Regions from separate parts of the Brochothrix campestris genome, predicted to be linked through region 2. Evidence: riboswitches for the same ligand, from Rfam matches in the RefSeq annotation. Region 2 holds a riboswitch; each other region holds the start of a gene.

Region 1 (10,969 bases), 600 kb from region 2:
TTACTAGTACGAGGAAAAAAAGATGATACACTCACATATGACGAAGTGGCTAAACAACTCGCACCCTTTGATTTAGATGTTGAAGTATTAGATGAGTTCATTGAACATTTAACAAGTGAAGGTGTTGAGTTATCTGATGAACCAGCACCCGTAGAAAAAGATGAAAAAATTAACATTGCAGACCTTAGTGTGCCTGCAGGTGTTAAAATCAATGACCCTGTACGAATGTACTTAAAAGAAATTGGTCGTGTCGATCTTTTAACAGGGCCCGAAGAAGTAGCCTTAGCAAAACGTATTGAAGCCGGTGACCTTGAAGCTAAGGCACAATTAGCAGAAGCTAACTTACGTTTAGTTGTATCGATAGCGAAACGTTATGTTGGTCGTGGAATGTTATTCCTTGATTTAATCCAAGAAGGTAACATGGGCTTAATGAAAGCTGTTGAGAAATTTGATTTCTCTAAAGGCTTTAAATTTAGTACGTATGCGACTTGGTGGATTCGTCAAGCAATCACCCGTGCCATTGCCGATCAAGCACGTACAATTCGTATACCAGTGCATATGGTTGAAACAATCAATAAATTAATCCGTGTCCAACGTCAATTGTTGCAAGACTTAGGTCGTGAACCTTCACCAGAAGAAATCGGTGAAGAAATGGACTTAACAACTGAAAAAGTACGTGAAATCCTTAAAATCGCACAAGAGCCTGTCTCATTAGAAACACCGATTGGTGAAGAAGATGATTCACATCTCGGTGATTTTATCGAGGATCAAGACGCAACATCGCCGGCAGAACATGCAGCCTATGAATTGTTAAAAGAACAATTGGAAGATGTACTTGACACCTTAACTGACCGTGAAGAAAACGTTCTACGTCTTCGTTTTGGTCTAGACGATGGTCGTACACGTACGTTAGAAGAAGTAGGGAAAGTCTTTGGCGTGACCCGTGAACGTATTCGTCAAATCGAAGCGAAAGCATTACGTAAATTACGTCATCCAAGCCGTAGTAAACAATTGAAAGATTTCTTAGAATAAGCAATTTTAAAACCGTAGGGCCAAAAGGGTTCTGCGGTTTTTTTTGTTGTAGTGAGTTCTAATTAGTTGATGCTTAGTATTAGGCTATGTTATATTTTAATAAGCAATGACCATTTACAATGTCAATAGTTTTATGTGAATGGCATCCGATTTGTTAGATAAAAGACAATAAGCAACTGATCGAAGTAACTTTCATCAATTAGGAGGGAAGAAGGGTGTACACGAGGGGGGCCACAAGGTATGACAGAGTACCTTGTTCAAGTGGTGAAGCGAATGTTGCCCATCAATTACCAACTGTCTGCTATCGTAGAAGCAACGGGACTCACAGAAGAACGGCTTAAACAAATAGCGCGATTGTAACATCCAATTTGACAATGTGCATCTAAGAACACAACCACAAGTTACACAGTTGACCAAACGACAGTGAAAAGGAGCGGTGATGAATGATGCGAATAAAACAATTGTTCCGTCGGTACAGTCTTTTGCGGGTGCTGATTAGTTTATCGTTAACATTCTATATTGTTGTGTTTGTGCCATCAATAGTAAAGGCAAGTCATTCACAGGAAGTTGATGTCACTCGTGTTGAATCGGGCCCTATTGCTGGTGGGTATTGGATTAGAGGCTATCAATGGGCATGGCCATTAGAACAGATTATTTCTGAATATAAACATTACACGAAACGATCACATGCGAGTGTTGTTAATGGGAATGGTACCTATCATAGTGGTGGCTGGACAAAGAGTAGTAATCAGTTTAGCCGAGCGAAAGCGAATTGGATACCGTGGGGTACAAATAAAGCCTACTATGATAGCAAAAAATAAATGGTGAGCGTTTTAGATGACAGTCTAGAACGCTTTTTTGAGGAGGGCTTTATGAAAAAAATCATTTTTGTCGTGTTGTGTTTACAAATGACATTATTGAGTGTGTTGTTTATCACGGTAGCAAAGCAGCAAAGTCGTCAGCAACTATTGTATGATGGTGTCACAATAATGAGTCTAAATACAACTGAAGTAGCAGGGGATGTGTCCTCTCAAATTATAGCGGCGGCTAATCAAACAAACATCACTTTAGCGGTGTATATTCATCCTGATAAACAGACGCAATACATTTTAACGAATGATGTAACACTAGCACAACGTCTATCAATTAAGATACCTGAATTTACAAATACGAATGCTTTTATTAGTTCACAACAGACCGGTGAAGCCTTACAAAAGGGGCGTTTCCGCCTGTTTGATCAATCACTGTTATTAAAGATATATCCGATTGAAGGGAATCAGAACTATCAGCCGTCTGGTTTATACTATCTGTTCACAACGGATCAGTCGCAAATTAATCAGTTTACAGCTTTATTAACACCGCTTGGTATTAGTGTGAATCCAGGCATGATTGATACACAAGCGCAGCTGTGGATGCAACAACTTTTACAGCACTGGGATTGGCTGTTACTTAACCTATTAGTGTGTTTAGCGCTCGTTGTTATCATCCTACATGATGGTTTTGTACAACAACGGACTCGCTATTTGTTGAGTTTACAAGGGCAGTCTAAGTGGCAAATTTGGTTGTATAGTATCACTCGTTTGCGATGGCCGTTTGTAAGTGCTGTCTTGTTGACAATCTGTCTCTGTCTGTTATGGCAGTGGTCACAGGTGGGCACTGCCTATAGTCTAACTGTGATTGGTCTTTGTCTGTTAGCAATTGCACTGACAGGCAGCGTTTTTATGTTTCTTCTTAGTTTAATCAGTGTACTCAATCAAGGTGTATTAGCCGATGTAAGCGGTAAACGACCGGTTAAACGTCTTTTTGCGCTTTATTTAGGATTGAAACTTTGTTTTTTAGCGTTAATGGCTGGTCTGGCACATGTTTATGTGCTCAATCAAACGGTGTTGACCACCGCTTTGGCCGAAACAGCTGATTGGGAAAAAATGCGTGGTATTTATACACCGGTCCAGAGCTATGTTGGACAAGATAAACGTAAAATCGAAGCAACTAACAGTAGCAAATTGAAGAAGTTGTATGAAGAAATGCGTCTACAAGGTGGTTTTTTAATTGTGTCACGAGATTATCTTCCGACCGACTCGCGTGACGAAAAGACCTTTCTCGCTGAGCATAATCCACGTCGAATCAATCCTGACGAACGCAAGGTTATCCTTGATTTGAACTATTTAACAAGGCACCCGGTCACAAGTCAGGCCCACTCAATTGCCGATGAGGTTATTTGGGATGAGAATGTCCGAAATGTACTCGTGCCCCAACAGTATAAGTACCGCGAAGCTGAGCTCAACCGGCTTTTTTTAGCTGATTTCACTTTTGGGCGGGTTGATTTAATGGCTTATTATGAGGAATTCAGCGGTTTGCCTATTACAGCGCACAACACCGCCGATTTAGCTGTCAATCTGATTTACGTTGACGATAAGCAGCCTTATTTTTCGTATGGCAACGACCTCCCTTTATGGTTACCGAATGCATTCGCCATTGTTGAAACGGGTAATACAAGCCCGCTCGACTACAGTTGGTATTTTTCAGGTAACGTCTATTTTGAAGCCCATGGTGATCCATATGCCACGCTTTTTCCAGCGATTCAACGAACGAACACGGAGGAGTTAATTCGCAGTGTTAGCTCGGTCTATCATCGCAAGGGGTTTATTATTCAACTGCTTAATGAAAATCAAGTGAAAATTGGCTTGTTTGTCGCACTGCTAATTGGGAGCTCTTTCTTACTAACGTATACCTTAACAGCCCTTTATTTTAAACGGAATCAACGACGGATTATGATTGCCCACTGCCATGGTGATTCATACGGACAAATACATCGCCGCTTTTTCACGTTACTCCTTAGTTTAAATGGGGTGTTATTAGTGGTGATAGCGCTGCAAGCAGACGTGAACGTACTGGTGAGTTTTTGCTGTTACGTGTTGTTAGAAGCCTTGTTGATATATGGTCTGCACCGCTACTATGAAAAGCGTCAATTGGCGGAGAACTTTAAGAGGGGGAGTTAAAATGATTGAAGCGCAAAAACTGACGAAAAAATTTGGTGATCACGTGGTCATCCAGCCGCGTTCATTCACAATTGCCGCGGGAGCGTTTGTTGTTATTACGGGACCGAGTGGCTCGGGTAAAACAACCTTGTTAAACATATTATCTCTGTTAGAGCAACCGAGTGGCGGTGTGCTGAGACATCAAGGGCGAAGTCATTTGTCGCGCCGGGAGATACGACAATTAAAACGGGATGACTACGCCTATTTGTTTCAAAACTATGGTCTGATTGAAGAAGAATCGGTCTCGTTAAATTTGCGGATGGCAATGAGGGGCGTCGGCAAATACGAGCAGACAAAGCGGATGGACCAAGCCTTGCAAACGGTCGGTTTACAAGGTTACGAACAGCGCCCTGTTTTTCAATTAAGTGGTGGGCAACAACAACGCGTTGCACTAGCTCGTGTGCTTGTTAAACAAGCGCGGTGTATTTTTGCGGATGAGCCCACTGGCAATTTGGATGAGTCGAACCGCGAACGGGTGTTTCGTCTGCTTAAAGGTTTGCATGCGAACGGGACAACCATTATTTTAGTGACGCATGATCCCTATATGGCAAAACTGGCGACGAAAACTATCAACCTATCGAGAAACTAGAGGTGATCATATATAGCAATACGATGTTTAGCGGTATACGCAATTATCATTGCACTTAATTAATAGCCTGAGCTGAAATTAATCGCACTCGTTGGTTCAGCTAAAATGAGCAACCGTGGCATATTTGCTAAAATGAATTTGCCTCATAAGGTCAGGTTCAATTTGAAGATAGCATCCCAATCAGAGTGGTGGAAGGATAAATGATTACAGTGAAAAAGGCTCCTCAATCGAACAGAGGAGCCAAATAGTAGCGCAACAGTTAAAGTTTGTTATAATAAACAGTGGCAGAAATCAATGGTGTTTGTGATTACACGAATCAGGCGATTTTGTCTTTTTCGTGCGTAAGGAAAAGGTTTCAGGTACCATATCGATGCCACCAGGGTGAAGCGGTTGGCATTTAATAATACGTTTCAAGGCTAAGTAGCCCCCTTTAATGGCACCGAATTTTTGTACCGCCTCAAGTCCATAAGTCGAACAGGTCGGGTAAAAACGGCAACTAGGTGGAAACAATGGTGAAATTAATTTACGGTAACCTTTAATTAAAAATAAGAAGATGTGTTTCAAGCGAATCAACCTTTCAAACGTTTCATATGCGTTTATTGTACCTTAAAATAAACAATCTGACGTCTGTTTTGATTGGTGATTATGCAAAAAAGGGGAATGACAATGATAGAATATACCGATTTAACAGGTGAACAAGTAAAAATGACTTTTCAAAAAGATGGACTGGGCACGGATATAAAAGATATTTTAGTTATACCATACTTAGGCGACAACAATTGGCTTTTAACCGAGAATATCGTGCGCGGTCTGGAATTTCCTGGTGGTAAAATCGATCCAGGTGAATCGATTGTGACGGCAGTTAAACGTGAGTTATGGGAAGAAACAGGAGTCCATCTAACCCCGGCCGATCAGTGGCATTTCATTGCCGATTATCAATTTAAGGATAAGAAGCGGGGACACGTGATTAAACGAGCATACGTTATTGAGCTTGCGACTTATATCGAAGCACCGATTCCAGCTGAGTTCGAAACGATAGCGGTGCATCAGTTAACGACAGTCGATTACGAACAATTTGATGCGGCACGCCTAAGCTTTTACATGAAAGATGCGGGGATGGCGACACTGTGGCAAAAAGCAAAGCAAATTGTCGGCTGTTAATTTAAGGCATTGACAAGGTAAAGGTAGTTTGAGATAATAAGCACATATCATGATGAAACAATTATGAATCTTATCAAGAGTGGTTGAGGGACTGGCCCTGTGAAACCCAGCAGCCTACACAAAAGTGTAAGGTGCTAACCTGTGGCAAGATAGTGTACTATCTTGGACGATAAGAGCAAAGGTATAGCTATAAGTCTGCTATGTTACCTTTTCTCTTTGCGGAGAAAAGGTTTTTTTTATGCGTATTTATCACGGGATACAGAGGATGATATAAGCGTTTCACGAGTGATAATTAAAAATAATGGAGGAATAACAATGACAAAAAACCGTCATCTTTTTACATCAGAATCAGTAAGTGAAGGACACCCAGACAAAATGGCCGATCAAATTTCGGATGCGATTTTGGATGCCATCTTGGCAAAAGACCCAATGGCTCGCGTAGCCTGTGAAACAACAGTTACAACAGGAATTGTGCTCGTTGCAGGGGAAATTTCAACGACAACCTACGTTGACATTCCTGCCGTTGTACGTCAAACGATTAAAGAAATCGGCTATACCCGTGCAAAATACGGCTTCGATGCCTCAACTTGTTCGGTCTTAACAGCAATCGATGAACAATCACGAGACATTGCTCAAGGCGTTGACGAAGCTAAAGAAAGTCGCGATGGTGAAATGAACGATGACGAAATTGACGCTATCGGAGCAGGAGATCAAGGCTTGATGTTCGGTTTCGCAACAAATGAAACAGAAGAATTAATGCCACTTCCTATTTCGTTAGCACACCGTTTAGCTCGTCGTGTAGCGCAACTACGGAAAGAAAACATCGTTGATTATTTACGTCCGGATTCAAAAACACAGGTAACTGTTGAGTACAATGAAGATAATACACCGCAACGTGTCGATACAATTGTTATTTCAACACAGCATCATCCAGACGTGTCGCAAGAACAAATTCATGCGGATATGCGTGAACTTGTGATTAACGAAGTCATTCCGGCTGAATTAATTGATGAGGATACGAAATACTTTATTAACCCAACTGGTCGTTTCGTTATCGGTGGGCCACAAGGGGACTGTGGTTTAACGGGTCGTAAAATCATTGTCGATACTTACGGTGGTTATGCCCGTCATGGTGGTGGTGCTTTCTCAGGTAAGGATGCTACTAAAGTCGATCGTTCAGGTGCTTATGCTGCGCGTTATGTTGCTAAAAACATCGTAGCAGCTGGACTGGCAGACAAGGTTGAAGTGCAGGTTGCTTATGCAATTGGTGTCGCTAAACCGGTATCAATTTCAATCAATACATACGGTACAAGCAACTACTCTGAAGATCAGTTGATTGAAGCGGTTAATGCAACGTTTGACCTGCGACCAGCTGGTATTATTAAGATGCTTGACTTACGCCGCCCAATCTATCGTCAAACAGCTGCATACGGTCACTTCGGTCGTCTTGACTTAGACTTGCCGTGGGAAAAAACAAATCGTATGAACGCGCTTAAAACAGCACTCACAGCAAATAGCTAACCAATCTTTTATTCGATAATTAATCTCTTTTCACAACCGTTCATTATGAATGATACTGTGTGAAGAGATTTTTATCTTTCAGGAGGCTTGCAGATGAAGAGGGACTTAAAAGGTAAATGGTTCGAATTATTACAAATGGCTGAACAAGAACCTTATTTTCAGCAACTGCAACAATTTTTAGCGACACAATACACCGATGAGGTGGTTTATCCGCCTCGGGAGTTGGTTTTTAAAGCGTTGGAACTGACACCGTTTGAAACGGTTAAGGTTGTAATTTTAGGGCAAGATCCTTACCATGGTGCCAATCAGGCAGAAGGTTTGAGCTTTTCAGTTAAAAGCGGTTTGCCTGTGCCTCCGTCATTACGGAATATTTATAAAGAATTAGCTGATGATCTTGCAATACCGGTGCCAACCGATGGCAGTTTAAGTAATTGGGCGACACAGGGTGTCTTGTTACTTAATACGGTTTTGACAGTCAGGGCGCATCAACCTAATTCACATAAACAACAAGGGTGGGAACAATTCACAGACAGTTTAATTGCTGCCTTAAATGAACGAGAACAACCCGTTGTCTTTATTTTATGGGGCAAGCCGGCCCAACAAAAGCGCCAACAAATTGACACTGAGCGTCATTTTATTATTGAAGGGCCTCATCCAAGCCCATTGTCGTCGTATCGTGGCTTTTTTGGAAGCAAGCCATTCTCGCAAACGAATGCGATTTTGGAGAATATCGGAGTGGAACCGATTGATTGGTCATGTCTTAAACAAGAACCGATTAATCAACAGGGAACACTGCTATAAAGTTGTGATAAATCGCGTAATTGCTCGATTATCTGCGTCGTGATGCTAGTGTTTAGGGGCTTAAATGTGCTATTATTAGGATAGTTATTGACAAAAAGATTAAATTACAAGGTAGTTTACGTATAGGAGAGAAAAATATGTGTGGATTTATAGGATGTATTGATAATAAACCAGTGGCAATCTCAGCTGATGATAAAGCAATCTTTGAAAAAATGAATCAATTTATTGAACACCGCGGCCCAGATGATGAAGGGTATTTTTATGAAAATCATGTGGCGATGGGTTTTCGTCGTCTAAGTATTGTCGATGTTGAAAATGGTCACCAACCATTAGCTTATGATGATGGTCGCTATTGGATATTATTCAATGGTGAGGTGTATAACCATGTCGAATTACGGGCACAATTAATCGCTAAAGGTCATACCTTTAAAACAGAAAGTGACACAGAAGTCATTATTGCGATGTACGCCGAGTATAAAGAAGAAGCCGTGAAACAATTACGTGGTATGTTTGGTTTTATGATTTGGGACCGAGAAGAAAAAACAGCCTTTATTGCTCGTGACCATATTGGAATTAAGCCAGTTAACTACGTTGAAGTAGGCGATAAATTATACGTGGGTTCCGAGAAAAAAAGTCTGTTGTTAGCGATGGATAAACAAGCGATTGATGATGTCAGTCTGCAACATTACATGACCTATCAATTTGTACCAGAGCCGGCTTCAATGATTAAAGAGGTACATGCCTTAGAGCCTGGTCATTATATGATTAAAAGAATGAACGAACCACTCGAAATTAAAGCATATTGGAAACCAACCTTTGCACCGGTTGATAAACCAGAAACAGAGTATGTCAAAGAATTACGTGAAGCATTATTGGATTCTGTCAAAATTCACATGCGTAGTGATGTTCCTGTCGGCTCATTTTTATCAGGTGGGATTGATTCGACGATTGTTGTCGCTTTAGCAAAAGAATTCAACAAAAACATCGAGACTTTCTCAGTTGGCTTTGCCCGTGAAGGCTACAGTGAAATTGATGTGGCACAAGAAACGGCTGAAAAATTAGGTGTGCCTAACACAAGTTATGTCATTACACCGGAAGAGTTTATGGAAGAATTACCGAAAATTGTTTGGTACTTTGACGAACCGTTAGCGGATCCAGCAGCAATTCCACTTTACTTTGTTTCTCGTGAAGCACGTCGTAAAGTGAAGGTCGCGCTTTCTGGTGAAGGTGCCGATGAATTGTTTGCCGGTTACACGATTTATAACGAACCTAATTCGCTCGCGATGTTCGATAAGATTCCTAAAGTCGGTCATAAATTATTACGTGCGGTTTCAAAAGTTATGCCTGAAGGGATGAAGGGTAAAAGTTTCTTAGTGCGTGGAACAACGCCACTAGAGGAACGTTTTGTCGGCAATGCTTTTATCTTTAACGAGAATGAAAAGAAAATTTTATTGCCAAATTACTTAGAAGATGCGCGTTATACAAATGTAACAGCGCCGTTGTATGAAGCATCGAAACACTTGGATCCAATTCAACGGATGCAATATGTCGATATGCATACATGGTTACGTGGGGACCTCTTATTGAATAATGACCGCATGTCTATGGCGAATTCACTTGAAGTGCGTGTGCCATTCTTAGATACAAAGGTGTATGATGTGGCTAAACGGATTCCGTCATCTATGACAATCGCCAACGGCACAACTAAATCGATTTTACGGAAGGCATCAGAATCATTCATTCCTGAGCATGTCTTAAATCGTAAAAAATTAGGTTTCCCGGTGCCAATCCGTCTCTGGCTAAAAGATGAGATGAAAGACTGGGCGACAGCGATTATTAAAGAAAGTCCAACTGAACATTTAATTAACAAGGATTATGTCATCAAATTGATGGAGGATCACTGTGCTGATAAACGCGATAACAGTCGTAAGATTTGGACAGTGTTAATTTTCATGATTTGGCATCAAATCTACGTTGAGAAAAAGTATGATTTCCAAACAAATGGTGCAGAGATTAACTTCAAACCATAATTTGCCTGAGTGAGTATGTCAGTATATAAAATTAGTAGTCGCAGTGAACCTAACACAGAGTGCTAGGTTCACTTGCATGAGGAGGAACAAATGAATAAACGAATATTATGGGTCGATGATGTCGCGGAGATGGCTTACATTTATTTGCTATCGAGTCGTGTTGAAATTCCTGTGACAGACACAAAAGAATCAGCTGTAACACCGGCAATTGTGTTTGATTATGCTGAAAATGGTCGTGTTGTGGGGATTGAATTGTATGAACTCTACTACCGTAAATTACGTCAAATGCCAGATGGACAGCTCTATACGCTCACAGAGACGGGCTATTATTGGGGCTTTGCTAAACCGGAAACAACCTTTGATTTTGAAGAAAAAGGCCTAACCTTTCATTTTGCGGATCCGCTGTTCGAAGATTTCATCGGATATACGGTCAATGATACGAAACTGTATTCGCTGAAAGTGTTAAAACAATTAATTAAGTAATAAAAAAGAGCCGCTAACGGAGGAACTGCCACTATAATTAGATACAACTAAAAAAGAGCACCTCAAATTTGGTAAAATAAATTTGGAGGTGTTTTCTGATGTCAAAACATAATTTTTATCCTGTTGAATTAAAGATTCAAATTATTAAACGGTTTCTGAATGGTGAAAGCGCAGCTTCACTTCGTGAAGAATTTAAAATCCCTAGTAGTGGAACTCTTTACAGATGGAAAGATTGGTACCTAAATGGTGAAATAAGAAGTCTAGAAAGTTCTTCTGGACGACGATTAGAAAAGGATATTTCTATATCTGAACAA
Region 2 (10,969 bases):
TAATATCCCTCCAACTTTTTCTAATAATTATTAGTTTAGTATGATTTTAATCTAAAAGCAATGCTGAAATCACATCAGTGTAAGGTTTCTTTTAGCGATTATCACTTAGATGATTCAAATTGATAATCAAATTCAGCATACTGTCATACCCTTATTGTAACAAATTACGAAAACATTGTATGCCTTTTAAATTGATAAATTCTTGATCCACATTAAAAAAGGAGAGACATGTAACGTCTCTCCTTTCATTACTGAAAAATCCTAGCTACACGAATCGTCAAGCTTTCAGGAAAATGCGTGTGCCAGTGCTATCTACTTCACTGGCACAACGGCACCTTCATATTTATCAGTAATAAAATCTTGGATTTCTTTTGATTGTAAAACTGCAACTAATTTTTTGATGGCTGCCTTGTTTTTATCCTTGGCATTAACCGCAATCACATTTGCATACGGTGAATCAGCATCCTCTAAAATTAAGGCATCTTCCGTTGGTTTCAAGCCCGCATCTAACGCATAGTTCGTATTGATGGCATAAAGATCAGCCTCGTCATTTTTATAGGCTTTTGCAAGTAAACCTGGATCGATTTGATTTAAGAATTTCAAGTGTTTCGTGTTTTCAATATCATCGAGGGTCGCATCGACTTTATTTTCAACTGAATCGTTAATCTTCACTAAGCCTTCTTTTTCTAATAACATTAAAATACGACCATGTTCAGCAACGTTATTACTAATTAAAATGGTTGCGCCGTCTTTGACATCAGCCACATCTTTGTATTTCGATGAGTAAATACCGAAGGGCTCAATATGAATTTTACCGGCATTGACTAAGTCTGTGTCGTTTTCTTTATTCGATAACTCCAAAAAGGGAATATGTTGGAAGTAGTTGGCGTCTAATTCACCATCTGCTAAGTTTTTATTCGGTAAGATGTAATCTTGGTATTTTTTAATATCTAAGATAATACCTTCTTTTTTCAAGATTGGTTTTGCCTCTTCTAAAATTTCGGCATGCGGTACGTTAGATGCCCCTATCACTAACGTCGTTGTTTTCTCTTTCTTCTCGGCTGTCGCATCGGCTGACCCACATGCTGCCAATACCACTAATAAAATGGCGCTAATAATTACTAAAATTGCTTTTTTCATATCCCATTCCTCCTAATTGATAAATATTGCGAATATTCACTCTTTTTGAACTATATATAAAATAGCGAAGGAGCGAACTCCCACACTATTGTTATATCGTTACTTGGTTGGTAAAACCGCACCCTCATATTTGTCAGTAATGAAGTCTTGAATTGCTTTCGAGTGCAATACTTTAATTAATTTTTTAATATTAGCATTGTCTTTATCTGCTTTGTTCACCGCTACAATGTTCGCGTATGGTGAGTCAGAATTTTCAAGAATCAACGCATCTTCTGTCGGTTGCAAGCCCGCATCAATCGCATAGTTAGTATTGATGGCATATAAATCAGCTTCCTCGTTTTTATACGCTTGTGCCAAGAGGCCAGGATCAACTTGATTTAAAAATTTCAAGTGTTTGATGTTGTCAATATCTTTAATTGTAGCTGTGACTTTATCTTTAATGCTGTCGTTAATTTTAACGAGCCCTTCTTGCTCAAGTAACATTAAAATCCGTCCTTGGTCAGCTGTGCTGTTACTAATTAAAATCGTCGCACCGTCTTTGATATCACTGACTTTTTTGAATTTAGCTGAATAAATACCGAACGGTTCAATATGAATTTTGCCGGCACTGACTAAATCGGTCTCGTTATCTTTGTTGTATTGTTCTAAGTAAGGAATATGTTGGAAATAGTTGGCATCTAAATCACCTGATGCCAATTGTTTATTTGGTAAAATGTAATCTTGGTACTTTTTGATTTCAAGTTCGACCCCTTCTTTTGCAAGGAGTGGTTTTGCTTTTTCTAAAATCTCAGCGTGCGGCACGTTTGAGGCACCGACCACCAGTTTAGCACTGTCTTTTTTGGCGTCATCATTGCCACCACAGGCAGCTAAGGTGACAAGTACTAATACAGTAACAAGACTTAAAATGATTTTTTTCATGTTTGTTCCCCCCATTTAATTAATTAACGTTTATCAAGTTTCGTTGTAATCTTATCGCCAATAAATTGGATAATAAAGACGAGGATTAAAATAATAACAGTTGTTACAAATGTCACATCATTTTGTGAGCGTTGGAAACCAGTGAAGTAAGCCATGTTTCCTAAACCACCAGCGCCGATAACCCCCGCCATTGCCGTGTAGCCAATCAATGAAATCGTCGTTACGGTTAAGCCAGAAATAATGGCCGGCATCGCTTCAGGCAATAATACTTTACGAATAATCGTCCATTGACTCGCACCCATTGCACGACTCGCTTCAATCACACCTTTATCAATTTCAACGAAGGCGATTTCAACGAGGCGGGCATAAAATGGTGCCGCTGAAATGATCAAGGCCGGGAATGCGCCCGCAGTACCAATGACTGTTCCCATGATGGTTTTCGTAAATGGCATCAGGAGGACGATTAAGATGATGAACGGAATCGAGCGGAAAATATTAACGAAGGCCACTGACACCCAATTGATTAGTTTAATGAAGATGTTGCTTTGATCGCGTGTTAAAAATAAGAGTAACGCGAGTAACAGGCCTAAAATAAAGACAAAGACGATTGAGATAACTGTCATAATTAACGTTTCTTGCGTCGCCGTCCATACTTCTGACCAGCTAATATTCGGTAACCATTTTTCCATTAATTCATTCATGCACGAATCACTTCCATTCTGACGTCAATCTCTGCTAGGTATGCTTTCGTTGCTGCAATGTTCGCTTCGGCCCCAACCAGTTGGATAAAGAGGAAACCATACGCACCGTTGCGTGTTTGTGTCATCGATCCATGTAAAATGCTAATATCGATGTCGAATTTTTTCGCCAAGTCGGTAATGACTGGCTGCGTCGTTTGTGAGGCTGTAAAGACTAAGCGCGCTAGTAAACCGGTCGGATACGTTTCAATCAACATTTGTTCAATCTCAGCTGTTTGGGTATCATCAGTGGCCTGCGAGACGAAACGACGGGTGATTTCTTGTTGTGGTGTTTGGAATACCGTCAAGACCTCGCCTAATTCGACGACTTTACCGCCTTCCATCACTGCGACACGGTTACAGATTTTACGGATAACGGGCATTTCATGCGTAATTAGGATAATTGTTAAGCCAAGACGTTTGTTAATATCGGTTAACAAGTTGAGTACCTCACTTGTTGTCTGTGGATCGAGCGCACTGGTCGCCTCATCACACAGCAACACGTCAGGATCATTGGCTAACGCTCGGGCAATGCCGACCCGTTGTTTTTGACCGCCACTGAGTTGTGCGGGATACGATTTGTCACGTCCGTCTAAGCCAACTAAGTGGATCAGTTCAGCTACACGACGCTCACGTTCTGCTTTTTTCACACCAGCAATTTCCAATGGAAACGCAATATTTTCGGCGACTGTGCGTGACCATAACAAGTTAAAGTGTTGAAAAATCATGCCGATTTTTTGGCGTGCCTTGCGAAGGTCTGCCCCTTGGATATTTGAAATGGCGATATCATTTAACTGAATATTACCGGCTGTTGGTGTTTCAAGGCCATTAAACATCCGGATAAGCGTACTTTTACCTGCTCCCGAATAGCCGATTATTCCGAAAATTTCGCCAGTTTCAATCTCAAAACTAACATTTTTAACAGCGTCTACTGCACCGTTGCGCGTTTGAAACGTCTTGCTGACATTTTCTAATTTAATCATCTGCTCCAACCTTTCTTATTAACCGCTTTTTAAGCATAAAAAAACATCTTTCTGAATTTCAGAAAGATGTGAAACGTCTATTATTAGAATAGCCCGCTTCTCATCTTTCTAAGTGATCACTCACTTAGCTTGATTTAGCACCGTCCATTCTCATGGGGTTGCTGGGTTTCATCGGGCAAGTCCCTCCACCACTCTTGATAAGAAATATCATATAAAGTTATACTTATTAACGTAATTATAAAGGCTTGCGCTACACAAGTCAATCACTGTTTCACTTTTTTTTTAGCACTATTAACTCACGATACAATTCGGTCACATTATCAATCACGGTGAGGCGCTTGACGACACCGTTCGTATCAAAGCGGTACACGCTTGGAACGCTTTGAATTTGATAAGTTTGCACGATTTTCGGTAAATAATTGAGATTCATTTTAACTAACGTCAGTTCTGGAACTGTCTCTGCAATAATATCGAGTTGTCGTTCCACGACGTGACAACTGCCACACATCGGTGTGTAAAACAAGACGGCAAAGGCGCGCTGCTGTTCCCTTGCTTCATGAAATGAGGGTTCGTACCACTCTTGCATGACATCCCTCCTTCTTAAAATAAAAATCATTCAAAGCGTCTGTCGCCTTGAATGATTTCAGATGATAGTCAAAGTGGAATTAAACTGCTTTGATTTGAGCGTTGAATAAGCTAACAGCTGGGATATTTGATGCGAAAGTCAGCGACTGTCATTAGTCGCGCTTCTTTCACATGTCAACATCTGCGAAGTTATGCCTGCTGCCTTCACTTTTATTGCTCTCTTTTATGCTTCTGCGATAAATGCTTCGTACTGTTCATATGTTAGTAGCTCATTATAAGCTGCCTCATCAACATCGGTTAATGCACAAATCCAACCTTTTTCATACGGATCTTGGTTTAACGTTTCAGGCTCATCTTCAAGTAGCTCATTGACTGAAACAACGGTACCACCAACTGGTGCATAAAGTTCTGAGACTGTTTTAACAGATTCAACACTTCCGAATGAATCGCCTTTTTCGATTGTATCATCGACTTCAGGAACTTCAACAAAAACGATATCGCCTAGTTCATCTTGTGCATGTAATGAAATACCGATGTAGTAATTATCGCCGTCTTTTTTTACCCATTCATGTTCCTCTGTGTATTTATAAGCTTTGTAATCAGTCATATTAAAAAACCCCTTTTCAGTTAGTTTAGTTTTATTTCCAAAAACGCGCGTAATCTTCTTCTTTAAAACCTAAGGTAACCATCTCATCACTGATTGCTAATGGACGTTTAATTAACATCCCATCAGTTGCAAGTAAGGCGAAAATTTCATCATTTGTCATGCGATCAATCTTATTTTTTAAGTTTGATTCGCGGTATTTTTGACCACTTGTGTTGAAAAAACGTTTGATTGGTAAGTTTGTTTTCTCAAAGGCTGCTTTTAATTGTGCGGCAGTCGGTGTTTCTTCTACGATATCAATTGCTTCAAAAGCGACATCGTTATCAGACAACCATTTTTTGGCTTTCTTACACGTCGTACACTTAGGGTATTCATAAAATTTAATCATTTATTATCCCTCACTCTTCTTTTTTCTGTTTCTATCCTTATCATAGTTGATTTTTAGTATTTGGACAACCTTTTAGCGGAAAGATTCTGAATAAAAAAAGCCAGCATCTTTCTGTAAGGAAGGTGCTGACGGCAGTTATTATTTTCGTTTCTTAACATCATATAAGGCAATATCAGTTTCTTTTTCTTCTTTCGAAAACATTGAATCAGGTGAGTTAAAACGCATCGACATTATGACACCTATCCCTAACAAGTTAACGACGAGCGAGGTCCCACCATAACTAATAAATGGCAATGGAATCCCTGTAATCGGTAGCAAGCCAATTGTCATCCCGGCATTTTCAAGCACATGGAACATAATTGTCATCACAACACCGGTACAAATAACCGCGTAAAACTCATCTTTTAAATCCAAGGCTGTTCCAATAATTTGGTAGACGAGAATAAAGAACAAGGCAATAACGATACTGCCGGCAATAAAGCCCCAGTGATGATTAATCATCGCAAAAATCATATCGGTATGACCTTCGGGAATTGATGCCATTCCATTCGTGCCTTCATAACCGGTAATTTCACCCGATCCGATGGCTTGCATTGCTAAAATTAATTGATAGCCATCTGAATCAGCAGATGAATAAGGATCCAACCACGAGGTGATTCGTCCAAATTGATACTGTTTGAAACCAATCAATGCGAGCCATTCTGGTTTAACCATTACAGTATAAATCATCGCTGCGCCTAATGAGAACACGCCTAAAATCAAGGGTAAGAGAATCCGCCACGTAATCCCTGAAATGATAAACATACCTAGCGTAATCGCCATTATAACTAAGCCGGTTCCTAAATCGTTCTCCAGTAAAATTAAGACAAATGGAATGAACGATGTTAGTGATATTTTAAACAATAACACCCAGTCGGTTCTGACTGTTCTAATTTTAGCCGCCTTATTATGTTCGATAATAACTTTACCTTGCATTAATACGAGGCAAATCTTCATTAATTCAGCTGGTTGAAACTGCCCAACAACTGGAAGTTTTATCCAACTACGTGCCCCATTGACTTCGACACCGATGCCAGGAATAAGGACGAGTAGTAAAATAAACAGCCCAAATACGTATAAATACGGGGTCAGTTTAATCATGAGTTCCCGATCAATCCGCATAATTACAGCAACTGCGACTGCTCCGATTATGTAAAATGCCCCTTGGCGAATAACCAATGAACGACCATAGGCTGGATCCGTATTTAAGGCGGTATAAATTGCGATTAAGCTAACGGCCGCAAACAATAACATCGTGACGATAATACCATAGTCAATCCGTTGGCCTTTATTTTTATTTTCCATATCATTCCCTCTTCCATCCAAACGTCTGCTACTGCACTTTCACAAAACGTATCAAATTGTTCACTTCATAATCTGCCTGGTAAATACTAGTTGGCTCCGCCTCAAACAGCGTTGCTAACAGCGGTTTAATATTGTTAACCACTCCTGTATTATCCGGTGACAGCACCCATTCAATTGTTTTAAAATCCAATAACCCTTCAATGCTCACCTGCGGACCAACAAATGGTTTTTTTGTTAATTCTGCGGTAAATAAATACATACCTCCATTAGCGGTGCCAAAATTAGTCCATCGCATCTCACCACGCGCGGTCACTTTGTCAAGACGTATCCCTGTTTCTTCATGTATTTCTCGAATGATACAGGCTTGCGGCGTTTCATTCGGTTCCAACTTGCCACCGACACCATTCCAACTGCCCATCCATGGCGCTTTTAAACGATTCAACAGTAAAAGTGAATCGTGATATTTAATAAAACAGATGGTATATTTTAACATCTTAGTCCTCTTTTCGTTCAAAAAATGGTCTTATTTAAGAGTACTCTTTTATTGCTGAAAAGGACAGTGATTTTCCTTCTCAAACAGTGATTTTTTATAAAAAAAGTTAGGTGTTTTGGTCGTATTCGCATAGGGCTGATGGAAAATATGTGTGCTTGCAGGCGACATCGGTGGTATCAACCACGCCCAGTTCCCTGTAACTTCACGGTGTGCTTCCACTTCATTCGACTCAAATTGGGCAAATTGTTTGGCTGCCGTATGATGATCGACCATTTGCACTTTTGCCCGCTTGTAGGAATCTAACACTGCGTAATTCAACTCGAGTAAGGCACGGTCCTGCCACAACTCACGATTTTTGCGCGTCTCAATTCCTAAGGCGGTCGCAATCGCGGGCAATTTATTATAACGGGCAGTATCGACGAGGTTACGTGAAGCAATCTCGGTTCCCATGTACCAGCCGTTAAACGGACAAGCTTCATAAGAAATACCACCGATGCTTAGACGCATATTGGCGATAATCGGCACTGCATACCATTTCAAGCTTAATTCTGCCAATTTTGGATAGTCTGGATGTGTGATCGTTACTTCTTTTACTAACGGTGACGGAATGTCCCGCATACACAAGGGCGAGTGTTCATCCACTTGAAACAATAATGGCAGGACATCAAAGTCAGTTTTATTCGATTGCCATCCTAATCGTTGACAAAGTTTCGTAATGTCATTTGATAAGGGATCACCGATTTGTTTGCCATCAACAATATAGCCAGCATAGCGAATCAATTGCTCATTCCAAATCCGCACCCTTCCTGGCTCAAAGACCGTAATTGTTGGTCTAATCGCTCCACCATTCGTACCCGCTTCAATATGATGCAACAACGCCGCTTCAACCTCAACAGCTGTCGTCGCCGATCTAGCATCAATCAATTGCAGTTGTTGCCAAAAGAGACGGCCGATGCAACGGTTGTTGTTGCGCCAAGCCATTTTCACGCCATGCGCGAGTTCCTCTTCGGTATGTTTATATGTATGAGTTGTTTTAATTTCACATTCAATTTGCTTAAGTCGTTGAGCTAACGCAGACGTCTTATTCAATTCTTTATAGCATTCCGCTATAAATACTCGTGCTTCTTCAACTAACGTCACTTTCATCATCACTCCCTAATTACAGTTTATTATACCAATAATTGCAATTAAATTCAGTTGGTTTGCTAAAAGGAGGACAAAAAAAGAAGCCAACAAAAAATGTTGGCTCCAGATTGTAGACAAAGTCGAATCAAACTGCTTTTTCTGTGAAAAGTGGTCAAGCGACTTTGCTATAAGCTACTTTCATTTTTAACCTCTAGTTCACTAATCTTTTTTCAGTTTTCCAAAAATAAGTGATGCGACAAATACTAAAATAACCGCACCGATAATCGATGGAAAAATCGCCATACCTGCGAGCGATGGGCCCCAGCTACCTAAAATCAATTCACCTAACCATGAACCAACAATACCGGCCACGATGTTGCCGACCCAGCCATAGGCTGTCTTAGTAATTGCTCCGGCGATTGCACCAATAATTGCACCAATAATTAATACCCAAATAAAATGTAACATGCTAACATCTCCTATCTTTCTCTCGTATTGTGTCAGTTATTTGTCTTTATCATTAAACGAGTCTTTCACCTTACCTGCAGCTTTTTTCACTTCACCTTTGACTTGATCGGCCTTGCCTTTATTTTTTAAAGAGTCATCGTTAAGTGCTTTACCTGCTGCTTCTTTTGCTTTCCCTTTAAGCTTGTCAAATGCTCCACTCATACCTATCCCTCTTCTCTTTGAATTTTTTGGCGTAACTTAAATTATCGTTACACTTTAAACTTTCCCTCCTATAAAAAAACCAAACATTTTTTATTAAAAAAGTTTGTTATTTTGTCACAACTATTCATTTTGATGCTTCATTTGACAATGCAAACGTTTGCATTTACACTTGTTTTAAGATGTAAACGTTTACTTTACGCGAAAGGAGACCGTTTATGACAACCTTATCTGATGTTGCCAAAATGGCACATGTCTCTAAAATGACTGTGTCGCGTGTCGTCAACCATCCTGAAAAAGTGGCACCTGACGTGCGTACGGCTGTTTTAAAAGTGATGGCAGAACTCAATTACACGCCCAACTATGCCGCCAAAGCACTTGTGACGAAACGCACGCAAATTATTAAGTTTCTCTTTTTAGAAGAGGTCGATACGACTGAGCCCTACTACATGTATTTATTGCTCGGCTTAAATAAGACACTCGCCAAACAGCGCTATTCGATTCAGCTTGTGCAACCTGAGTCCCTCGATATCGGAAATTGTGACGGCTTAATTGTCGCCGGATTCCGTGAACAATACCTTCCCCTAATACAAGCGCTAACAGAGCCTATCGTCTTTTTTGGTGAAAATAAACATGGCTTTGACTACGTCGATATTAATAATTACAAAGGGACAGCCTTAACGACCGAACAATTATTACAAGATGGCTACACGCGTATCTTTTTCTTCGGTACCAATATTAAGGAAGCCTTTGAATTATCACGTGAACAAGGCTACGTTGCGACGATGAGCGCCTGGAAACGAGACAGCGTCGTCTATAATATGCCCAATTCTTTCAATGACTCACAACGGTTCATGCGCCACTTTTTAACAAAGGCGATGCAGGCACCTACTCGCGAGCGGATTGGCATTGTCTGCGCCTCCGATAATATCGCGACAGGTGTGTTGCAAGCCGTTAAACAGTTCACCTCTTTAAAAATCGGTCAAGATATCGGTATCACTGGCTTCGATGGCATTTATCTCGACCGTGTTTCACAGCCTCATATTACAACCGTGCGTCAACCGATTATCGAAATGGGAGAAACCTGCGGTCAAATGATTTTAGATAAAATCAATCAAGAACCGACACCGTCGCGGTTTTTATTTGAACCAACATTACTGCTCACCCCTTCACGACAAGAAGGCGAGGCATAAAGGAGAGAGACATGACCGAACTTATTTATCACGTCTATTTAAAAAGTTTTCAAGACAGTAATAATGATGGGATTGGTGACTTAAACGGCTTATATGACCGACTCCCCCTCATCGCTGAACTGGGAATCACCGCTATCTGGCTCAGCCCTATCTTTCAATCGCCCGGCATTGATAACGGCTATGATGTCAGCGATTATTATACGATTGCACCTGAATATGGTACATTAGCGGACTTGAAACGTGTGATTACCCGCGCGAAACAATTTGATATTGCCATCTATTTAGATTTAGTCATCAATCATACCTCGAATCGGCATCCGTGGTTTGAGGCAGCGCTTGCCGATCAGCATTCCCAATACCGTGATTACTACATTTGGCAAGCAGCTACCCCAACGCAACCACCGACAAATTGGGCCTCGTTTTTCGGTGGCAGTACGTGGCAGTATGATGCCTCATCTCAGCAAGCCTATTTTCACTTGTTTGCTCCGGAAATGCCCGACTTGAACTGGGAAAATCCCGCAGTCATTAATGACTTAGCGGCGGTGGCAGCTTATTGGCTCAATCACGGAGTCGCCGGGTTTCGACTCGATGCCATCTCACATTTAGCAAAAGACCAACGTTTTTTGTCGGTACCGACAGCAAAGCAGACACCTGTGTTAGCTGAATGTTATTACGCTAATCTCCCTCGGAATTTCGAGCATTTAGCTGCCTTTAAGGCCGCGATTGCCGCGCGGACAAAGCAGCCGTTTGTCTTACTTGGTGAAGCCGCTTCTGCCCAGCCCGCAGATGTGCC
Region 3 (10,969 bases), 700 kb from region 2:
CAAAGCCTGAATCATTAGGTGTAAAAGCACTCGATGATTACACACTCGAAGTTACATTAGAACGACCCGTTTCATACTTTCCTCGCCTACTACCATTCACAATTTTCTATCCGATTAATGAAAAGTATGCCACAAAAGAAGGCAGTAAATTCGGAACAGACTCTGAACATATTCTCTTCAATGGTCCCTATAAGCTAACTAACTGGGAACAAGCATCTAACTCATGGAAATATGAGCTAAATAATACGTATTGGAATAAAAAAGCCATTAAAACAGCGAATTTCACTTTCGATGTCGTACCTGATTCCAATACTGGGGCCAACTTATTTGAAACAGATAAATTAGATTTTGCTGAACTTTCAAGCGAATTCGCGAAACAATATAAAGATAACCCAAACTTCAAAGTGTTCCCAGGTGACACAACCCAATTCGTCCGTTTTAACGAAAAATTCGAAACAGATAAAACACATCTCGACAACACCGATCTTCGACTTGCTCTATCGCTCGCAATTGATCGTAAGACCTTAGTCGACAAAGTGCTTGATAACGGTTCAACGGCCACGGAAGGACTTGTACCGGCTGGTTTTGTTGAGAACCCCGTAACAAAAGAAGATTACCGTCAGCAAGCCCCTGCCGTTGTTCATTTTGATACGCAGAAAGCACAGACTCATTTAGCAGCTGCAAAAAAAACAACCGGCAGCTCTACCTTCACCATTGAATTATTAACAGATGATGGTGACAATTCAAAAATCGTCTCGGAGTACATTAAATCACAATGGGAAACAAACCTTGAGGGTGTCACCGTTAACATTAAACGCGTGCCACTTAAAAGCAGACAAGAGCTCGATCAAAACGGTGAATACCAAGCGCAAATAACCGGGTGGTCACCTAACTACCAAGATCCTCTTACCTATTTAGAAATATTCAAAAGCGATCAACCTGGTGAATCAATGGGCTACAAAAACGACACATTCGACCAGTTAATCCATGAAGTTGAAACTACACTCTATGATGATGAAACAGCACGCTGGGATACGATGGTTGCTGCTGAAAAAGTTGTGATTGAGGACACTGCTGCCGTTGCACCACTTTATGTCAATTCGGTCGCCACACTCCAAAATCCAAACTTACGAGATTACAAATTACACCCTTATACCTTATTGGCATTACGTTATATGTATTTAAAATAAAGACAAAAAAACTGTAAGTTGCGATTGCAACTTACAGTTTTTTTTACGCCTTTTTACGATGAATTAATAAATACACCGGAATCCCGACTAAAACAATCGCGATTGAAATGATAACTCCTTTTGGATCAGCGACCATTTGGCTCCAAATAATGTAAACTGAACCTAAAATTGCTACAATCGGCGTGATTGGATACAACGGTACACGATAGCTGCGTTGAGGGCCATTCTTATTCCGACGTCGTAGAATAAAGACACCGATAAAGGCAAACACATAAAAGATATAAATAACAAAAATACAGATGACTGATAAATAATCCGCATCGAAAAAGAGCATCATAATAATTGAAATTACCATCACAGTCGCAATCGCCATTATTGGTGTGTTCGATTTTGGATTAACATACGCTAACTGTTTTGCAAACGGCAGATCTTTTTCTTTTGCCATCGCATAAACAATCCGTGGAAAGGTCATAATCTTACCGTTTAAACAGCCTAATATTGAAATAATAATAGCAATATTTAATAACTTCCCACCAATATCACCAAAGAGTAAGATTGCAACAAAGGGTGCCGCTTTCTCACCTTGTGCAACAATCGTATCTGCGGGTAGCATTTTATAAATCGCAAGGTTGATGAGCATGTAACACCCCATCACGACAAATAATCCAATCGTCATTGCCCGTGGCAATAATTTCTGTGGGTTTTTCAACTCACCTGCCATGTTCGATAATAAAATCCAACCATCGTATGCATAAAGTGTCGCTAAAATCGCTACACCAAAGCTACCAGCTGTCGTCGAAGTTGCGTGTGATAACACCTGCCCAAGAGCCGCTTCATCCCCTTTTAATAGTCCAAAGATGACAATCGCTACAATTGGAACCAACTTACAGACGGTTGTAATAATTTGTGCTTTTGCACCATAGTTTGTGTTGATCATATTCAAAGCCATCACACATAAAGAAGCAAAAATAGCGATTGGTACACGCCACTCATCACCTACACCAAAAAATTCAACAAACAAAACAGCTAAGTAAAGACTCAATGAAGCGATAATCGCAGGACCATAAATGACAATTTGCATCCATCCTGAAAGAAAGCCCCAAATCTTACCATAAATATGGCTCATATAAATGTATAAACCACCTGTATAAGGTAACTGTGTTCCGATTTCAGCAATCGTAAGACCCGCAGCAATCGTTAAAATTCCACCGGCTGCCCAGGCTGCTAAAGCCATATTTGTATTTCCTACTTCTGAAAGCACTGACGCCGGTTTAAAAAACACACCTGAACCAATGATTGTACCAATAATTAATGCCAAGGCAGACCAAATGCCAAGTGTCGGTTTTAGTTCATTTTCTCTCACAGCTTTCCTCCATTGATTAGTTATTTTGCTCGTTAAAAACAATAAATTGATTATAGCATACTCTATTACGATAAAGCAGTTCCACTTTTTTCCCTCTGATTGCTAAAGTTGATTAATACTGTTTACGCTGTATTGTCCCTCCGATATTCAACTGGAGACGGTACTTTGCGACTGTTCGTCGTGAAATTGTAATCCCTTGTTTTTTCAGTTGATCGGTAATTTTTTGATCAGATAGCGGCTTACGCTTATCTTCTTCTGCGATGATACTGCTAATCATCGATTGTACCGTTTTATTCGACACCGTGTTTGCTGAAATACCAGTCGTGAAAAAAGAGCGTAACTCAAACACACCAAAACTCGTTTCCAAATACTTATGGTTTACCGTTCGACTAATGGTTGATTCGTGTACCTTCATTAATTTTGCAATCTCTGCAAAAGTTAGCGGTATTAACGGATGGTGCTCCTCATAAAAAAACGCTTGCTGTTTTTCTACAATTGCCTGTGTCACCGTCACAATAGTACTTTCTCGTTTCGCCAGCACCTGCTGTAACCATTTGAAATCAGCTTTTTTATGTTTTAAATAGGTCGTCACCTCCGCTTCCGTGTGATGGGAAACAGACTTAAAATAAGTGTCATTAAAGGCAACTTGTGGAATTCCTGCCTTAATCGGGACAATCTGTAGTTGTCCCTCACTCTTTGTGACACGTACATCAGGTGAAATATACACATTGACTTCTTTGTTATAGCGTCTACCAGGAAACGGTGTTAACGTTTTAACATACTCTGATATCTCAACAATCGCTGTGATTGACAGGTTTGTCGCCATTGCAAGCTCTTGCCATTTTTTGGTTGTGAACAAGTCAAAGTAGTCACTGATTACTCGATAGGCTTGTTTAGGTGCCCGTACATCACGATCAATTTGCAGACAAATACATTCACACAGCGTACGTGCTCCGATACCAGCCGGGTCTAATTGATGCAATAAAGTTAACGCATTTTCAAACTCAATCGCAGTCATTGGCAATGCCTCAACTAGTTCATCGTATGTAATCGTTAAATAGCCCTTTTCATCTAAGTTTCCAATTAATAATAAGACAATCTCTCTTAACTTCATTGGCCGCATGCTTAACATCACTTGTTCTTTTAAAAACATCGCTAAATCAAACGATTGATCGGGCAACTGAGCAATATAATCCTCATCTGAATGATATCCCCCTTTATCTTGATAACGATCTTTATCTAACACACTTTTTTGATCGATCGTTACTTCTAAAAAAGGATTATCTAATGCCTTATCTTCTAAATAAGCTGTCAATTCTTCCTTATTGTATTGCAACACCTTGATGGCTTGTTGCAATTCCTGTGTCATTCGTAACTGCTGTTGTTGTGTTTGAAGTGCTTTAAATTCTAGCTTCATAATTGCTCCTTCATCAAAACGTAGTCTCGTTACATTTAATGTTAGATACTTCAATTGCTAATGTCAATAAAAAGAAGGAGCTAGCACAATGCTAACTCCTTAAACTTTTGAAAAAAATGTGTATTTATAGTTTCTTCATCATTTGTTTCGCCCATTTACGACTAAAATGTAATTCCTTCATTTCGCTCTCCAGTAAACCTTTAACATGTACATTATCGGCAGATTCTTCCGCCCAAACTGATTTTTTATAGTTAATTAAGACTGTTAAATATTGGACATAATTAGCATAAATATTAACGGCATCATAATGGCTCACCCACTGAATCGCACTTAATTTCACTTTAAAATGCATCATATATAAATGTTTAAAATCAATGGGTTCAATCATTAATTTATGAAATTCAACCCGCCCACGCTCAGTTATACAATAATCTTTTTTGCTTTTTTCTTTATCTTTTGTTTTAACTTCCTCTATCCAACCTTTTTCGGACAATTCATGTATGAGCGGATAAAGTACACCCCAACTTATTTTCTTAAAAGGACCTAACACCTCATTAAGAACTTGCTTCAATAAATACCCGTGCATCTTTCGTTCCATTAACGTTCCTAAGATAAAGAGTGTATAAATTTTTTTCATAGTTGCCTCCTTAAAAATCGTATGTGCTAAAAGCAGTATACGCTGTTTTTTAAAATCAGCTACGAAATACACCAACTCTCTGTATTTCACCCATAATCATGTTAAAATGAAGAGTCTATACCATCCCTCCTCAGGACAGTTTAACTAATTAGTTTGTTACTGCTCTACTGACTACCTGCTGTTACATAATTTTAAAAATTGATGATAAGGAGTGCTTTTACTGTGAATGAAAAAAATATTAAAAAAATCACACTAGTCATCATGCTTTTACTAGTTAGTGGTTCGGTGTTTTATTCATCTTCACAACCATATGGGAATCAAACACTAATTCCATTTTTAGAGAAAGTCTTGCCATCTCAGCCCTTCAAAGAGGTTTTACAGAAGGTGGAATTTTATTACGGGGGGAAAATCGTTAGTGTTGAACAGAGTGGGTATTACAATTTCATTGAATTCTTCTTTCGCAAAGCAACACACTTTTCAGTTTATGCTATTATGGGAGCGATTTATATCTTAATTTTACATGCTTTTAATATGAAAAAGCAACTGATTTGGGCAGTGGCCCCGTTGACCCTAATCTTCTTTGCTATATCTGATGAATGGCATCAATCCTTTACTGCCAATCGGACACCTTTAGTTACCGATGTGATGATTGACACACTAGGTATTTGCGTCGGTATCATCGTTACACAATTGCTAAAAAAAGCTTAACAGCAACTAACTGTTAAGCTCCATCTTGTAGAAAAAGTTTCATCAAACGTCTTTTTCTGTGAAAATAGTTCAAGCGAACCCCTCAATTTATACGTTGCTAGATAAATTAATTTCACTTTTATGCGATGATTACTCCACCATATACAGCCGCGACTAGAATAACGAGGGCCGGATGCCACTTCAATCGTTCTAAGGCGATATAACTAAGTACGGCTAACACTCCAAATTGCAACCATCCCAATTGGCTCACGGCCGTTGCTCCCATTGTATAGGTAACTTTCCACATCAGCACTGCTACAACAGGTTGTACAAGTAGCATTACTCCGAGCAACACCTTTGATTTTTTATACTTATCCAGTTGTTTGAAGATGATAATCATTAAGAGCGCGGATGGGACAATCGTTGCTAAAATTGCTACACTCACACCGAGCACGCCACTAACAGGATAACCGACTGACGCTGCAATTTTCGTAGCAATCGGCCCCGGTAAAGCATTAGCTAGCGCAATCCCATTCGAAAAATCGGTTTCGCTCATCCATTGATGCTTATCAATAACTTCGTGATAAACTAGTGGAATCGAAGCTGGTCCACCGCCGTAACCAAAAATATTCGCCAGAAAAAACGACTTAAATAGTTCCCACAATAACAGCATTACTTAGCACCCCCTTTAGCGACACGATAATGTTGTGTGCCATAGATAATAAAGATAAAAATAACGAGGGCTGGATGAATATAGTACAGTAAGACTGCTGCTAAAACACAGGCAATCAATGTTAAAATAAAGCCTAGGCCTTCATAAGCCTTCTTCGCAAAACGATACCCCATTAATAAAAGCATCATAAACACAACTGGCGTTACAGCCGCAATGATGCCTTGCACGATTGTTGAATGACTAAGAACATTTGCCATCGATATAAAGGCAGCCATCGCGATTGTACTTGGTAATATATGCCAGAATACCGACCAAATAGCTCCGAGCCAACCTTTTCGTTCATAGCCCAGATGAGCTGCCATTTTTGTCGCGATTGGACCCGGCAACACATTCGCTATTGCTAACGTATTATCAAAGTCAGCTTCGTTCATCCAGTGATACTTTTTAACTGCCTCATGTTGAAACAAGGGCATCACCGACGGACCACCACCAAAACCTAAAATACCTGTACGTAACATCGCTAACATTAACTCTAGGTAGACCTTCTTCGTTTGTTCCATGCGTTCGCCTCCGTTCACTACTCAATATCTTCATTTTAGCACTGTCAAAACTAAATTCAAAGATGGATGACATTAAAAAGGCACTCCAACCATTTGTTAGAGTGCCTCAGCTTATTATTTCGCTACAGTTTAACTAATAACTGCCGTAATACCTGTGTTTTCATTGAAATTTAATTTAATACCCATATTAGGGTCTAAATCGGTTTCTTTTTCAGCCCAGTAGCGAATCGCTTGAATTAATGAGAAGTGATCGAGTGATTGAATGATGCTACCCGAAGTGTTTAACACCTCTGCGCCAAAACCTTTGTTTTCGTCATAGGTCAAAGATACTTGCATTTCATACATGTTAATTTGTTTCTCGTATGAAAAGAAATCGATAACCGCATTAGAAATATTATCTTCGTTTAACACAATATCGCTATCATCAGTCGTTGCTGACGCACCACCCATTGCATTTTGATAATTGGTTTGGACTTCCTCATCACGGTTCATGTGACGAGCATCTGTATAAGCACCTGCAGATGTTGCTTGAGCTTTTTTATTTTGACGCATGCGCGAAACGAGCATGATCACAAGACGAAGAATTACTAAAATCGCTAAAATATTAATGATCATCCCGATGATGTTACCAAACCCGCCCATGTTAGCTAATAAGCCTCCGAATAACATTCCGGCAAGTCCACCTAACATCATTCCGCCTAAGAAACCACCGAAACGACTTTTAGCCTTCGCTTTATTGGCCGTAACTGCTTTATTTGTTGCTGCTTTGTTTGCTGCTGTTTTTGTTGAGTTTGTTTTCACCTTGTTGCTATTGGTGTTATATGAACGGTTGGTTGAACGATAACCGCCACCTCGCATTTTGGCACTCACTGTTTTGACGGCAGACGCTTGATAACTGTCTGGAGTGACAAGATTAATCATCTGAGAGCCTACTGGTGTCATTAAAATAACCACTGCTGTTAAAATACTAATAATTTTCTTCAAAATTTTCCCCCTTATAATTTTCTATCTGACTTTATTTTACCATCTTTAGCAACGCTTCTCAAAAGATACGAACGACAGTCTGTTTTATTTTTCTGAAATATATTGACAGAATATTCAAAAGAGATTGACATATTGTTTTTTTGTCGCTATACTTTTAGTTATCACCTACAGTAGTAGGCCTTACAATTAAATAAGATTTCTTATCCAGAGTGGTGGAGGGACTGGCCCTATGAAACCCGGCAACCTATCAATATCAATTGATGAGGTGCTAATTCCAACAAAATCAGGTGACTGATTTTGGCAGATAAGAGAAGTAGCGTTTACCCGACTTCTCTTTTTGAGAAGTCTTTTTTATTACCTTTTTTTACCAATACACAGACAAACAGGAGGAATTATTTTATGAAAAAATTGACAAAGACACTCGGTTCACTCGTTATTTTAGCAGTTTTACTCACATTGGCAGCCTGCGGTGGCGGTAGCAAAGCACTCGATGATAAAGAAGTCACAGTCGGTGTTACCGGCGGCCCCCACGAACAAATCATGAAAGAAGTTGCCAAAGTTGCTAAAAAGGATGGCGTTACCATCAAGTTAAAAGTGTTTAGTGATTACAACACACCAAATACAACTTTAGATCAAGGCGAACTTGACGCCAACAGCTTCCAGACGTTACCGTTCTTAAAAAATCAAATCAAGTCAAAAGACTTTAAAATCACCGAAGTGTTTGCAACAGTTGCCTTCCCGCTTGGGATTTATTCTGACTCAATCAAGAGCATTGACGATATTAAGGAAGGCGATAAAATTGCCGTTCCTAATGACCCTGCCAACGAATTACGTGCCCTTCAATTATTTGAAGAAGCAGGACTTATCAAGCTGTCAGATAAAGCTGGTGAAAATACGACTAAAAAAGACATTGTTGAAAACAAATTAAACTTAGAAATCGTTGAACTTGATTCTGCTCAAGTATCAAAACACTTAGGTGAAGTAAAAGCGGCTGCGATCAACACAAATTTTGCCATGGGCACTGGCTTAAACATTAAAGACGATGCAATTTATCATGAGCCTTTAACTGATAACCCTTACCCTAACTATTTTGCTGTTCGTATCGAAAATAAAGATGATGCGATTGTTAAAAAGTTAAAAAAATACTACCACTCTGACGAAGTTAAAGCGTATATCGCTAAACAATTCAAAGGATCAGTTGTTACAACATGGTAATGATATAGGGGGACGAGAGCATGATTGAACTTAAAAACATTTCAAAAGACTATACTGTCGATAAAAAAGTGATTACAGCTTTAAAAGACGTCTCCGTCCAAGTTAATGCTGGTGAAATATATGGGGTAATTGGCTACAGCGGTGCCGGCAAGAGCACGCTCATCCGCTGTATTAACCTGCTAGAAACACCCACTACAGGGCAAGTTTTCATTGACGGTGTTAATTTACAAGTCTTAGATAAAATCGCCTTACGTCAAGCACGCCAAAAAATCGGAATGATCTTTCAAGGCTACAATCTCTTAACAACGGCCACTGTTTATGACAACATTGCGATTCCGTTAAAATTAACAGGTCTATCAAAAGAAGTCATCGCTGAGCGCGTTGAAAAATATTTAGGCATTGTCGGTCTTAGCGATCGAGCTACCGCTTACCCAGCACAACTATCGGGCGGACAAAAACAGCGGGTGGCGATTGCCCGTGCGCTCTCTCACGAACCTGAAATTTTACTTAGTGATGAGGCAACCAGTGCACTTGATCCAAATACAACCGAATCAATTTTAGCGTTACTGCTCGAAATTAATGAAAAACTCGGCCTCACTATCTTTTTAATTACACATGAACTGAGTGTGATTCAACGCCTATGTGATCGAGTAGCTGTGATGGAAAACGGTGAAATTGTCGAACAAGGAACAGTCGTCGAAGTGTTTACACAACCACGCTCAACTGTTACAAAAAGTTTCTTGAAAAATTCAGCGAAGTATAAAATCCCTGAAAAAATCGTCGGCGCGTTTGATCAAACAGGTGTCTTAATCCAATGTACCTTCGTCGGTGATGCAGCAAGTCAACCGGCTTTAGCTTATGTTAGTAAACATTTTAATGTCGTCCCAAATATTATCGCTGGTGGCATCGATCAATTTAAAAACGAAGCGATTGGGAATTTGATTGTCCACTTAGAAGGTCGCACAGCTGACATTACTAACACAATTACCTATTTAGAAAGCCAAGCCATTATCGTTACGAAAGAAGGTGTCCTTAATGTCTAATTTTTTCTCTGAATGGGGCCCCACGATTCTCGAAGGGTTGATTGCAACTTTACAAATGACTGCTATCTCACTCGTTATCTCGGTGATTTTAGGCGTGCCACTGGCGATTTTATTAGTACTTACACGTAAAGGTGGACACGCTGAAAATAAAATCACTTACACGATTGCCAATGCGATTATTAATATTATTCGCTCGATTCCCTTTATCATTCTGCTCTTCTTTTTGATTCCGTTCACAAAGTTAGTTGCCGGCACAACTATTGGAGTACAAGGGGTAATCGTACCGTTAGTTGTGTACTGTGCTCCCTATATCGCCCGTTTAATTGAATCAGCCTTATTAGAGGTTGATAAAGGGGTTGTTGAGGCCTATCAATCAATGGGTATCGCGACTTGGAAAATCATCTGGTTCGTGATGGTGCGTGAATCACGTTCAGCCATTATTCTAGGCTTAACCATTGCTACGATTGGTTTAATTGGTGCAACAGCAATGGCCGGTTTTGTTGGTGCTGGTGGACTTGGCGACTTAGCGTATCAATTCGGTTACCTCCGCTTCCAGCCAGGAATGATGTATGTCACCTTAATTCTCTTAATTATTATCGTTCAACTTCTGCAATCAGCCGGTAGCCTCATTGCCCGCCGCCTAAAGAAGTAAACATTGTTTTATTAAAAATAATACGAGATAAAAAGCGCTAAGCAAAACGATTGCTTAGCGCTTCAGATTGTAGAGAAAGTCGAATTAAATTGCGTTTACTTTGAACATTAGTTCAAGTGACTTTGGCTACAAGATAACTTGACTGAAAAGAAACGTTGTTATATCCTCGCGTTTAATCAGCTAACTTCTATGATATTTCATGGAAAAGTAGTGACGGGAAATAGTCGAGACGTTATTTTCTCCAAACATTGCAGTTTAGAACGGCTTTAAATTACTTTCGTACTAGTAGGCACGATGAGCGAGTGACGGAACGCGTACTGATGGTACGTAATCCCGAGCGAACAAGTCGTAACGACCTAGAACAGCGTTTATCTTTTATAGCAGGACTTCCATGTTTACGCTATACTAAAGCTATCTAGTGTCACGCTGAAAGGAGATCCTCGATGAACACAATGACCTTAGCTAATCGAATTGCCCGCAATTCTCGTGTCTTATCTAATAACGAACAAAAGATAGCTGATTATTTTCTTCACAATACCACGTCTGTC

What was found. Region 2 has a riboswitch for S-adenosylmethionine ahead of ACJYYY_RS02520 (methionine ABC transporter ATP-binding protein). Riboswitches for the same ligand answer to the same signal wherever they lie in the genome.
Region 1: it holds a riboswitch for S-adenosylmethionine, as region 2 does, so the genes downstream of both, metK (methionine adenosyltransferase) here and ACJYYY_RS02520 (methionine ABC transporter ATP-binding protein) in region 2, are expected to answer to the same signal.
Region 3: it holds a riboswitch for S-adenosylmethionine, as region 2 does, so the genes downstream of both, ACJYYY_RS10450 (MetQ/NlpA family ABC transporter substrate-binding protein) here and ACJYYY_RS02520 (methionine ABC transporter ATP-binding protein) in region 2, are expected to answer to the same signal.

What each region holds. Positions count from the first base shown of each region.
Region 1 is NZ_CP175511.1:1,070,700-1,081,668, forward strand. Features, by position in the region: gene rpoD (RNA polymerase sigma factor RpoD) at 1-1,032, shown strand, start outside; gene ACJYYY_RS05345 (hypothetical protein) at 1,476-1,853, shown strand; gene ACJYYY_RS05350 (DUF1430 domain-containing protein) at 1,905-4,031, shown strand; gene ACJYYY_RS05355 (ATP-binding cassette domain-containing protein) at 4,033-4,659, shown strand; gene yidD (membrane protein insertion efficiency factor YidD) at 4,951-5,223, opposite strand; gene ACJYYY_RS05365 (NUDIX domain-containing protein) at 5,326-5,820, shown strand; SAM riboswitch class I at 5,888-5,996, shown strand; gene metK (methionine adenosyltransferase) at 6,136-7,341, shown strand; gene ACJYYY_RS05375 (uracil-DNA glycosylase) at 7,435-8,142, shown strand; gene asnB (asparagine synthase (glutamine-hydrolyzing)) at 8,280-10,172, shown strand; gene ACJYYY_RS05385 (DUF2283 domain-containing protein) at 10,263-10,655, shown strand; gene ACJYYY_RS05390 (helix-turn-helix domain-containing protein) at 10,754-10,969, shown strand, end outside.
Region 2 is NZ_CP175511.1:474,180-485,148, reverse strand. Features, by position in the region: gene ACJYYY_RS02535 (MetQ/NlpA family ABC transporter substrate-binding protein) at 313-1,140, opposite strand; gene ACJYYY_RS02530 (MetQ/NlpA family ABC transporter substrate-binding protein) at 1,240-2,058, opposite strand; gene ACJYYY_RS02525 (methionine ABC transporter permease) at 2,082-2,759, opposite strand; gene ACJYYY_RS02520 (methionine ABC transporter ATP-binding protein) at 2,756-3,778, opposite strand; SAM riboswitch class I at 3,876-3,982, opposite strand; gene ACJYYY_RS02515 (thioredoxin family protein) at 4,050-4,364, opposite strand; gene gcvH (glycine cleavage system protein GcvH) at 4,587-4,970, opposite strand; gene ACJYYY_RS02505 (Spx/MgsR family RNA polymerase-binding regulatory protein) at 5,002-5,355, opposite strand; gene ACJYYY_RS02500 (FtsW/RodA/SpoVE family cell cycle protein) at 5,494-6,699, opposite strand; gene ACJYYY_RS02495 (8-oxo-dGTP diphosphatase) at 6,728-7,192, opposite strand; gene ACJYYY_RS02490 (nitric oxide synthase oxygenase) at 7,241-8,341, opposite strand; gene ACJYYY_RS02485 (GlsB/YeaQ/YmgE family stress response membrane protein) at 8,537-8,785, opposite strand; gene ACJYYY_RS02480 (CsbD family protein) at 8,822-8,986, opposite strand; gene ACJYYY_RS02475 (LacI family DNA-binding transcriptional regulator) at 9,202-10,176, shown strand; gene ACJYYY_RS02470 (alpha-amylase family glycosyl hydrolase) at 10,188-10,969, shown strand, end outside.
Region 3 is NZ_CP175511.1:2,099,340-2,110,308, forward strand. Features, by position in the region: gene ACJYYY_RS10410 (peptide ABC transporter substrate-binding protein) at 1-1,190, shown strand, start outside; gene ACJYYY_RS10415 (APC family permease) at 1,234-2,553, opposite strand; gene rpoN (RNA polymerase factor sigma-54) at 2,666-3,970, opposite strand; gene ACJYYY_RS10425 (PadR family transcriptional regulator) at 4,095-4,607, opposite strand; gene ACJYYY_RS10430 (VanZ family protein) at 4,830-5,315, shown strand; gene ACJYYY_RS10435 (chromate transporter) at 5,434-5,967, opposite strand; gene ACJYYY_RS10440 (chromate transporter) at 5,967-6,527, opposite strand; gene ACJYYY_RS10445 (DUF2653 family protein) at 6,657-7,511, opposite strand; SAM riboswitch class I at 7,709-7,822, shown strand; gene ACJYYY_RS10450 (MetQ/NlpA family ABC transporter substrate-binding protein) at 7,911-8,726, shown strand; gene ACJYYY_RS10455 (methionine ABC transporter ATP-binding protein) at 8,747-9,769, shown strand; gene ACJYYY_RS10460 (methionine ABC transporter permease) at 9,762-10,421, shown strand; gene ACJYYY_RS10465 (MurR/RpiR family transcriptional regulator) at 10,865-10,969, shown strand, end outside.